Linked DNA regions of Lysinibacter sp. HNR. The protein of the gene in region 2 binds, or shares a complex with, the protein of the main gene of each other region. Links are inferred from orthologs where the notes say so. Each region holds a gene or a part of one and is shown on either strand. Other genes may lie near its edges.

The links.
Region 1: the proteins of dnaB (region 2) and dnaG are in contact, whole or in part, in a crystal structure (PDB 2R6A), measured with the Geobacillus stearothermophilus proteins. The link is inferred for Lysinibacter sp. HNR from one-to-one orthologs. Residues at the interface, in WP_033016901.1 of Geobacillus stearothermophilus: Ser13, Glu15, Ala16, Gln18, Glu91, Leu92, Asp94, Ala95, Val96, Pro97, Thr98, Ala99, Ala100, Asn101, Tyr104, Tyr105, Ile108; in WP_049624496.1 of Geobacillus stearothermophilus: Lys456, Leu457, Leu458, Pro459, Ala460, Asn463, Ala464, Leu467, Leu535, Leu536, Ile537, Ala538, Gln544, Glu545, Asp548, Tyr549, His552.

What each region holds. Positions count from the first base shown.
Region 1 is NZ_CP121684.1:1,951,021-1,954,143, forward strand. What follows is about bases 1-2,991. They hold dnaG (DNA primase), read right to left. Parts: upstream 2,462-2,991; coding sequence 539-2,461; downstream 1-538. Other genes in these bases: FrondiHNR_RS08760 (ATP-binding cassette domain-containing protein), read right to left, coding at 1-308; FrondiHNR_RS08770 (deoxyguanosinetriphosphate triphosphohydrolase), read right to left, coding at 2,606-2,991. In the rest of the region: more of FrondiHNR_RS08770, read right to left, coding at 2,992-3,123. UniProt on the Escherichia coli protein: RNA polymerase that catalyzes the synthesis of short RNA molecules used as primers for DNA polymerase during DNA replication.
Region 2 is NZ_CP121684.1:2,886,265-2,893,903, forward strand. Bases 2,848-5,684 are described here. They hold dnaB (replicative DNA helicase), read right to left. Parts: upstream 5,036-5,684; coding sequence 3,659-5,035; downstream 2,848-3,658. Other genes in these bases: FrondiHNR_RS12955 (2OG-Fe(II) oxygenase), read left to right, coding at 2,848-2,946; FrondiHNR_RS12960 (alpha-ketoglutarate-dependent dioxygenase AlkB), read left to right, coding at 2,943-3,605; FrondiHNR_RS12970 (formylglycine-generating enzyme family protein), read right to left, coding at 5,469-5,684. In the rest of the region: FrondiHNR_RS12935 (endonuclease/exonuclease/phosphatase family protein), read right to left, coding at 1-47; FrondiHNR_RS12940 (tetratricopeptide repeat protein), read left to right, coding at 280-777; FrondiHNR_RS12945 (RNA polymerase sigma factor), read left to right, coding at 1,138-1,632; FrondiHNR_RS12950 (methylated-DNA--[protein]-cysteine S-methyltransferase), read left to right, coding at 1,625-2,212; more of FrondiHNR_RS12955, read left to right, coding at 2,209-2,847; more of FrondiHNR_RS12970, read right to left, coding at 5,685-6,557; FrondiHNR_RS12975 (sulfatase), read right to left, coding at 6,566-7,639. UniProt on the Escherichia coli protein: The main replicative DNA helicase, it participates in initiation and elongation during chromosome replication. Travels ahead of the DNA replisome, separating dsDNA into templates for DNA synthesis.

The DNA.
Region 1 (3,123 bases), 940 kb from region 2 along the record:
GCGGTAAGTTGGTTGCGCTTACGCTTCGACAATTTGGTCAGGTTGACACCAAGAACGGTTGCCTCCCCACCGTTCACAATAGGCTGGATGCCGCGCTGCGTCATCTCGTTTCCACGAGCGGCAAGAAACTGAATAAGAGTCGATTTGCCCGATCCGCTCTCCCCCAGAACACCGCACACCGCACCCCCGGCAACGGTGAAGTTTACTCCCTCAATCGCCTGGTGTGTCGCGCTCCCCCCGCGCGACGGGTAGTACACCGATAAATCGGAAACGATAATATCGTCTCCACGAGCACCGTGCTCAACCATCTTGATTCCCCATCATTATGTGACGCTATCCCGCCCATCCGCTCACAAACATACTGAATTCCATCTTAGTCGCCAGAATAAGCGAACCGCTTGTCGGTCAACAAATTGAGGCATCGCAATAAGCTTAGACATCATAACAAGTCTCGGCACCCCAACAGCTTTTGACACCCAACGGAACGTGACACCCCAACAACTTTTGGCACCCAACGGAACACGGAACCCCAGCACACCTAGGAATCACTCGGCCGCAGGCGCCGCCGAGCCGCTTCAAGTTCAACCAATTGTTGCTGAAGCCTACGATACGGTTCGCCCGTGACATCACCCAGCCGCTGCAACTGGCCCACAAGCTCCGCTTTGAAAGCGAGCATGTCGCGCTCCACCAGGCTCGCAACGATATCGTTAACGTAGCGTTCCAGTAGGATCTGAGAACGCGAGGGAATCGGGGCGACAACAAGTTCTCTCACCAGGTTTCGGAACGGCTCAGGTGTGTCGTCTATGACCCGCCCTAGCCACTGGGAGGAGGCCTCCGCCGGAAGGTGAGAGGCGATAGCATCACGCACCACGGCCAGGGCCGAGTTGGTGAAAGAAACCCGTGTTGCCTGTATCAGCAAATCGGGGGTAATAAGGGTGGGCTGCTGCAACATAGCCATGAGAGCGTCTCGCTCAATGCGTGTCATGGGATCCTTTGGAAGATCCGCCAGGTTGACCCGAGGCAGGGGAATCTGCTCAACAAAATCCCCCCGAGATTCTGTCCCCGCGGGCTCAGTCACGGGCAGAGGCGGTGCCTCAGCACGCTCGCCACTACTCCCCCGAAGATTCCGCCGCGCAGAGGACCGCTGCCCCCGTCCGGCCTGGCGCACGCTCCTCTCTACTTCACCCAGTTCTGCTCCCAGCATCCGGGCGAGTTCTCGCGTATATCCCGGCCTCAGCGAGGCATCGCGAATGTCCGCAATAATAGGAGCCGCAGCCTGCAACGCCCCCGCACGTCCCTCGACCGTATTGAGATTGTAATCGGCGATTTTTTGGCGCAGTGCAAACTCAAACATCGGTTTTTTGGTGTCGATGAGGGAACGCACCGCGTCATCCCCCCTCGCCAGCCGCAGATCACAGGGATCAAGCCCCTCGGGCGCAACAGCCACATAGGTCTGAGCGCTAAAATTCTTCTCCTCGCTAAAGGCACGCATGGCGGCTTTTTCACCCGCCTCATCCGGGTCAAAGGTAAAGATCACCGAACCGCCTCGGTTATCCCCCATAATGCGCCGAACCACCCTAATGTGGTCCACCCCAAAAGCGGTGCCACAGGTGGCCACCGCCGTTGTGACCCCGGCCAGATGGCAGGCCATCACATCGGTGTATCCCTCAACCACCACAACCTGACCCGAGCGCGATATGTCTCGCTTGGCCAGGTCAAGACCGTAGAGCACTTGCGACTTGTGGTAGACAGGGGTTTCCGGGGTATTCAGATACTTAGGTCCCTTGTCATCGTCAAGGAGTCGCCTCGCGCCAAACCCCAAGACCTGCCCGCTGGTGTCCCGGATGGGCCACACGAGACGTCCACGAAAACGATCGTATACGTCCCGGTCTCCCTGCGAGACGAGTCCGGCGGTGATCACCTCCTGCTGACTGAAACCCAGCCCCCGTAGGTGTTTCAGGAGAGAATCCCAGCTTCGCGGGGCAAAACCAACACCAAAGTGGGCTGCCGCAGCAGCATCAAAACCTCGCTCACCTAAAAATGCGCGCCCAACCCCGGCCTCCGGCCCACTCAACTGCTCGGTAAAAAACTCCGCGGCAGCCTGATTAGCCTGCAGCAATCGGGCACGATTGACCCCATCTTTGGGAGCGGTTCCCTCTTCGTAGTGCAGTTGGTAACCCACACTCGACGCGAGGCGCTCAACCGCCTCGGAGAAGGTCACGTGATCCATGCGCTGGAGGAAGGTAATGGCGTCGCCGCTCTCACCGCATCCAAAGCAGTGGTAGTACCCCGCGGAGGGGCGAACGTGAAAGCTGGGACTGCGCTCGTCATGAAAGGGACACAGCCCCTTGAGAGAGTCGACTCCGGCGGGCTTGAGGGCAACATGATTACCAATAACATCTGCCAGATTGATACGAGACTTTACCTCATCAATATCACCCTGTCGAATACGCCCAGCCATGCAGACGAGTTTAGCCGACAGAGTCTGACAGTGCGCCCTCAGGTCAGCCGTACGCCAACCTCAGGCCAGCCGAACATCGGCCGCGCACCGATCGATGCATCAGCCATACCCCACCCGCAGAGCAGCCGCATCACACCAGCCGCATCACACCAGCGGCACCGCGCACAGCCGCTCGTGCCACGCGATAGCGGATTGATCGGTGAGCGTCGCCACCTGGTCGACAATCACGCGGCGACGGGCGGCATCCCCCTCGGCGGCCTCCCAATCCACCACAAACGCCGGGTCGAGCTCGGCACCCTCGCGATCGTAAAGGGCCTCCATGAGCTCGGTCAAGAGCGTCCGCTGTTTTTTGTAAATGGGCTGGCGCTGACCGCTCGACATCACAAAGGCCGCAACAACCCCCTTGAGCACAGCGATCTCGGCCCGCACCTCGGCGGGCACCACGATATCCGCCCCAAAGCGAACCAGGCTCTGCTGCGGAAAGGCCGCGCGGGTTGCGTCGGTTGACAGGTGCGCAAACCGCCCGATCATCTGACTCGTGAAGTTTTTAAGCTGGGCGTGATCACGGCGACTTCCGCTCCAGGAGGTCAACCACAGTGAAGAGGCGGCTAACCGATCAAATGCGTCGGCTAGATCTTCTTCTCCCACCTCGTTGCCGGACC
Region 2 (7,639 bases):
CGACCGCTCGCAGCGTCACGCGCGGGAGCACCAGGGTTTAAGGACATGTATATGACACTAGCGAGATCGGATGTGGGTCCTCCGAACAGCACCGGTGTGTTAGCTGCGCAAACACTGAGTGTTTATATATAAAACTATGTGCAAATATTTAGAATCTTAATCAACTATGTTTCCAATGAATTCTCGTGTATCAACAGGGCCTTGTTGTTCCATTACAATCAGTTTAAACCGCACACAGCAATCCTTTTTGCAACCCTTAGAAAGCACATCGAGAACCCCATGGCAGAGCACAACCTTCCGGCAGCACTCTCAGTCTGGGAAACACGCATTGCACAGTTTTGGAAAACAGCCGATGCCGCCGAAGGAGATGCGCTCCTCACAAAAATGGGTTCCCTGCGTGCGCAGCAACCATCACACAGCCCAAATGTCACCTACGAGATGGCTTCTGTCCACGACTTTATTGGCAGCGAAACAGCCGCTATCCCCCTCTATCGTGAAGCTCTCGCAAACGGTCTCACCGAACCCCGAAGATCTCAGGCCATCATTCAACTGGCAAGCTCCTTACGACTGTGCGGCCACCTCAACGAAGCAATTGATGTTCTTCATACTCAAAACGTTGATAAAGATGTTGTCGGAGAGGCAGCAGCGGCCTTCCTCGCGCTCACACTGTGGGAGTCTGGAAACCAGGAAGAAGCCCTGCGGGTTTCCCTTGCCGCTCTCGCCCAGGGCCTCCCCCTCTACCGGAACGCCGTCACGCGCTATGCCCGGGAGTTATGAGGAGACGAGGTGAGCTCCACCCCCAATACACCACCTCCGCGAAAATCACCGCGCACGTCGGAGTGAGGCACAAAATCAACTTTCGATAAAGTCGACAAAACCGGTGAAGCACAGGTACTGCAGAAGGAACGTGCGTAAATCTTTGCCTCGGCAGCAGCGTCACGATCAGAGCGCCACAGCTCGTGCCAGCATCGCATCTCACGTTTTGGAGGGGTGGCGCGTCTTCATCAGACAAGAGACAAAAAGAGCAACGAATACACAACGGGTTAATAATCCTGTTCCCCGGACTCAAAGCGCCGGAGAGTTACTCTAGAGACATCTCACAAAAGATACTCATAGATCGTATTCAATGGGATGAACATGAAAAAACCGTTTGAAACCATCGTGGAACTTCACGGCATCACCGTCCTGCGGGTATGTCGTTCACTCCTCGACATCCATGACGCGGATGACGCATGGTCAGAGACCTTCCTCGCGGCGATACGCGCCTACCCAAAGCTTCCGGAGACAGCAAATGTCGAGGCGTGGCTTGTAACGATTGCTCGACGCAAAGCCATTGACATTCATCGAGCCGCCAAGCGGAACCCGTTACCCGTGGAAGAGCTCCCCGAAGCCCCGACCGCGCTGGGCATTCCCGGCATCAAAGATACAGAGCTGTGGGAAACCGTTGGTCACCTGCCCGAGAAACAGCGACAGGCGATCACCTTTCGATATGTGATCGGGATGCCCTACGCAGAGATTGCAGCGATACTCGGTGGAACCGTCGAAGCTGCGCGAAGAGCCTCCGCGGACGGGCTTAAAAACCTCAGAAAAACCTATCCGGGCAGCGTACAGGAGGAACAAGATCATGAGTGATATCCGTGAGCCCATCAGCACAGAAAAGCTAGCGTCCCTCCGCCAAAGGCTCGAAGCCGCCGCACAATCCGAGGGCCTCATCGATGTTGCCTATCGTGTGATCGATAGCCCGCTCGGAAAGCTACTTTTAGCCTCAACTCACCGGGGGCTCGTTCGAGTTGCGTTCACAAACGAGGATCATGACGCGGTGCTTACATCCCTCGCCACAAAACTCAGCCCGCGCATCCTGCGCGCACCAAAACGGCTCGACATTGCCGCCCGCGAATTGGATGAGTATTTCGAGCACCACCGACACACCTTCGATCTTGACCTTGATCTATCACTGTCAAAAGGTTTTCGCCAGCTCGTGCAGCAGCGCCTACCCGATATTGCTTACGGGCAAACGCGCAGCTACAGGGAGATTGCCGAGCTGGTCGGTAATCCAAAGGCGGTTCGTGCCGTCGGCACGGCCTGCGCTACCAACCCCCTCCCAATTGTTATTCCGTGCCACCGTGTGCTCCGCAGCGATGGATCTCTTGGCGGCTATATCGGCGGTCTTCCAGCCAAAACCGCCCTGCTCAATTTGGAGGCGGCAGCATGAGTTCCCAGAAGAGTATCCCGCCGACCGACCCGTGGCGTGAGCGTGTCGAAGCGGCCAATTGGACGGCCATCACCAAAGAGGTGAACGAGTACGGCGGGGCACTGCTCCCGCAGCTTCTCAGCACGGAAGAGACCGTCGAGTTCCGCGAACTCTACAACAGCGACGAATTGTTCCGCAGCACGATCAATATGGGTAGGCACCGCTTTGGTGAGGGGCAATATCGATATTTCAACACACCGTATCCGAAGCCGATCGAGCAGCTGAAACAGGCTCTCTACCCGAGGCTGCTACCGATCGCCCGAGACTGGTGGGGAAAACTCGGTCGTGAGACGCTATGGCCAAACATGCTAGATGAGTGGCTGGAGATGTGTCACGAGGCCGGTCAGGCCAGGTCGTCGGCGATTCTGCTCAAGTATGGCAAGAAGGACTGGAACGCACTGCATCGTGACCTCTACGGCGATCTCGTTTTCCCGTTGCAGGTTGTCATTAACCTCAACGAACCCGGAATCGACCACACCGGCGGCGAATTCCTGCTGGTGGAGCAGAGGCCCCGTGCCCAGTCCCGCGGCACCGCAACCCTCCTACCGCACGGGCACGGCTTCGTCTTCACAACCCGAGACCGACCCGTGGAATCAAAGCGTGGTTGGTCGGCCGCACCGGTTCGGCACGGTGTCTCCGCGATTCGCTCCGGCGAACGTCACACACTCGCGCTCGTATTCCACGATGCAGCATGATCTCGGAGATAGAGCACAGAGAACCCGGCTCGCCCGGCCCGGGTGCGCTGCATGTGCCGGACTGGCTTACTCTCGAACAACAGGAGTGGATCGTCGGTCAATTCCACGCGTGGGCATCGGGTCCCGTACCAATTCGCGCGGCCAAAGTGCGTGGGAACGAGATGACGGTGCGCACCGTCTGTCTTGGCTGGCACTGGCAACCCTACAGGTACACACGAGAGGCAACCGACGTGAACGGGGCGCGCGTACTGCCTTTTCCCAATTGGTTGGTACGGCTCGGCCGCAAAGCGCTACGCGAAGCCGGTTATCCCGAGTCGGATGTTGCGGCGTACACCCCGGACACGGCACTCGCAAACTTCTACAACGATAGCGCCCGCATGGGTATGCACCAGGATAAAGACGAACGCTCATCCGCGCCAATCGTCTCGCTCTCCATCGGTAATACCTGCACCTTTCGCTTCGGCAACACCAAAAACCGTAACCGGCCCTACACCGATCTACACCTTCGCTCGGGCGACCTCTTCGTTTTTGGCGGCGCCTCCCGTCTCGCCTACCACGGGGTTACCCGTGTGCATCCGCACACCGCACCCGGCGGATGTGGACTCGACACGGGACGTATTAACATCACAATGCGCGTGACCGGACTCAACTCACCCTGACGCCTTAGCTGGGAGCCACAGGGACAACAACAATTGACGGTTAACGATACAGATTAGCCCCCGGGAGCCATATCAATAAAGCGGGAAAAGTGGCCCTGGAACGCAACCGTGACCGTTCCCGTTGGCCCGTTGCGATGCTTGGCCACGATAAAATCTGCCTCGCCCGCACGGGGGTTTTCTTTTTCGTAGGCACTTTCGCGGTGGAGAAGCACCACCATATCGGCGTCTTGTTCGAGTGATCCTGATTCGCGAAGATCAGAAATGGCAGGCATCTTATCGGCACGCTGCTCCGGGCCTCGATTGAGCTGGGAGAGTGCGATCACGGGCACGTCTAGTTCCTTGGCTAGAAGTTTGAGCGCGCGCGAGAACTCGCTGACCTCTTGCTGGCGGCTCTCTACCCGTTTTCCACTGGTCATAAGCTGGAGGTAGTCGATGACAACCATCTTGAGGTCGTTTCTCTGCTTGAGCCTGCGGCACTTTGCTCGGATCTCAACCAGGGTCATGTTGGGGCTATCGTCGATGTAGAAGGGGGCATCGTTCACGCGGGCCGTGGTAGAGGCGATGCGGGTCCAGTCTCGGGGTTCGAGGGTTCCCTTGCGCATGGCCTGCAGTGGAATTCCCGCCTCGGCAGAAAGCAGCCTCATCGCGATCTCGGAGCGCCCCATTTCAAGCGAGAAAAACACGGTGGCCTGGCCCGCGCCCACCGCGGCTGCGCGACAGATATCGAGCGCGAGTGTTGATTTACCGAGCGCGGGGCGGGCCGCAATGATGATGAGCTGGCCGGGATGAAGGCCGTTAGTCATGGCATCAAGTTCTTGAAACCCCGTGGGCACACCCGTCATACCGGAGCCGGCGCTCTCGGCCGCCTCGATCTCGTGCACGGCGGCGTCAACCGCTATATTAAGCGGAACGTAATCTTCGCTCGTCTTGCCGCCCGTCACACCAAAGATCTCTGCCTGGGCGTTATTAACCAGGTCTGCCGCTTCGCCCTCACCGGCATACCCCATCTGCACAATGCGGGTTCCGGCCTCAACCAGCCTGCGCAGCAGGGCCCGCTCCGCCACAATATCGGCGTAGTATCCGGCGTTGGCAGCCGTGGGAACCAGGCTGGTGAGAGTGTGCAGGTATTCCGCCCCACCCGCCTTTTGCAGGTTGCCCGTCTTGGTGAGTTCGTCGGTTACTGCGATGACGTCGGTTGGCTCGCCGTGTGAGTACAGAGACAGTACGGCATCAAAAATAACCTCGTGCTTGGGGACGTAATAGTCGGCACCGCGAACAACGTCGGTAACATCGGCAACAGCGTCTTTACTGAGCAACATACCGCCGAGTGAACTCTGTTCTGCCAGGAGATCGTGAGGAGGGGTGCGCTCAGAACCGTATCCATCGTGGAACGTATCGTTTTCGGGAATCCCAAGATGCGCGATTGACACCTATGCTCCTTAGTGCTCTCTACAATATAAAACGTGTGTGGCTGCGGGCATGAGCAATAGTAAGCGATGCTGCAACCACCGGGTGTAATTGCTCATACACCCTGTCTAACACCAGCCACTGACACTGTGTTTTTACACATTTTTCCCACCATAGAGAACGATCCCGCTTCATTCAACTCAGCCTGTGGATAACTCTGTGAATAAATTGCAAGAAACGCCGTTCCACATGTGCAAAACCGCTGTGGATAACAACCAAAAAACCCACGATAATATTTTTAATTTATAATTTGAGCTGGGATTTAATTTTTCACACCCTGTGGGGAGAAATTTGTTTCTACCGCTGGTTGAGGGTTGGGGGTAACTCTGATGATAACTTCGAGAAAAATCAAAAAAATCACACGAAGAGAGCGGTTAATGCTAATATTTCTGCCGTCTACAGGGCGACCGTGCGAAAACCAATGTTACCCGAGGGAGAAGACGGATCAGCGTGACTCCGAGCCGCCACCCGGTAGCGATTGCAATAGGACTCATGGCAAAGATACGAACCGCCCCGAATTATCCTGCGATCACCCCTCACGGGCCCCAGCGGATCACGACTCTCCCGCGACCGGTAGGCATCAACAGAAAACCAATCGGCACACCACTCCCACACATTCCCCGCAACATCCACCAGGCCAAACCCATTGGGCCGATACGTGCCAACCGGAGACGTCGTCACGTAGCCGTCTAGGGCCGTATTGTGATCGGGAAAAACTCCCTGCCAAATATTGCAACTCTGAGCACCGCCCGGAGTCAGCTCATCACCCCAGGCATAGCGCGCGCCCACAAGCCCCCCTCGAGCGGCATACTCCCACTCGGTCTCCGTGGGTAATCTCCGACCGGCCCAGAGGCAATAGCTCACCGCATCTCGATGGGTAACATGAGTGACAGGATGCGTGAGAAGCTCCAAAAAATTTACCGCCCCCTCACCCCGCCCAGAGGGAAAACGCCACTCGGCCCCCGTGACAAAAACCCACCAAGGAGTTGCCGGAGCGGTTCCCAGGATAGCTACAGAGGGGGCATTAACCGCCAGGTGAAAAACGGCCGAGTATCCGTCCCGCTCCGCCTCCGTTACGTAACCGGTAGCGTTCACAAAAGCCGCAAATTGGGCCACCGTGACGGGGGCTCTATCGATAGAGAATGGGGAAACAAAAACCTCCCGCACGGGGAGTTCCCCGTCAAACGGATACCCCTCTCTAAAAGCATCACCTCGAGAAAAAACCCCGCCCGAAAGCAAAACGCTATCGTGTCGAGGCAGCTTCTCTTGATCAAAGTGCGCAGCATCGCTAACCTCACGAATAGCGGCAACACGCGTATCACCACCCGTAGCGGCCAGATCAACATCCTCGACGGCCAACTTAACATCCCGTCCGGCACGACCCTTCCGGGGCAATCCCCCGCGGGCACCCGCCACCACGGGGTCGCTCCGGGATACCGAGCAGCACGACCCCCGGGGTGCCCCGCTTTCTTGTTCTTCCGTCATCTCATGCCTCACCCCAATAGGGCAGACAGTTCACGATCAAGATCCTCCAAAGTTTCCCGTGGAAGATCCGCCTTCATCGCCGCAATCTCAACCAGGGTCATCGCCGCGGCCATCCGCATGAGGAACGCATTATCAAGAAATGGGATAGCCTTGAGCACACTATTTTTGGTTTGCTCGTTGTCCAGCAACTCGCCCAGGGTGCGGGTCACAACGGGAGAACCTTCCGAAAAGTCCTCAAAGCGTAAAACCGGTTCGCGAGAACGTTCCACCTGCTCCCACTGTTTCTCAATAAGAAGATGTTCGTCCCCCACCTCTCCCTCCGCGGGAAGTCCCAGGCGTTGAAACTGCTCAACCGGGGCATCCGAGAATCGCATCGCCTCCACGAGCAGCGTTGCCATGCGCCGTTCCAGCTGGGCATCACGCAGCGGATTCTCCTGCTGCGGGTCCTCCTCCAGGTCAAAGAGCAGGGTTCCGTAAACATACGGGCTGCCAAAGGTAAAGGCCGGAACCTTCAACACCCGCACATCCTTGGTGAAATCAAACGGCGGAACCAACTCAGCATCACGCAGTTCCTCGGGGCTAAACAGGCTGGACATGTGCATCGGCATGAGCGTGTAGTCAAAAAGCGGCCCATTATCCGGGGTGGCACAGGATCGCATGTACACGTAACGGCCATCGGTGATGTTTACGTGACCGCCGCTATTACCAAAGAGGCCAACCTCCCGCACCGGGGTATCCGACCTGATCGTTTCCCTCAGAGGAACACCCTGCATATCGGGAGTAGGTTCGATCCCAAAGAAGTCAAGCAGAGTGGGAGCAAAATCAATCGTCTGCACCAGAGAGCTTCGCCGCTCCCCCGCCACACCGGATCGTGGATCCCACACAAAGAGCGGGGTGTGAATATTCTCGTCGTACCAGGGTTGAACATTCTTTCCCCACCAATTGTGTTCGCCCAGCAGGAGACCGTGGTCGGTGCACACGATGAGCATGGTGTCATTCCACATGTTGTACTCATCCATGGCGTCAAGCACCCGCCCAAGCGAGTGATCGCACATACTGAGCAGCGCCAGATACTCGTTTTT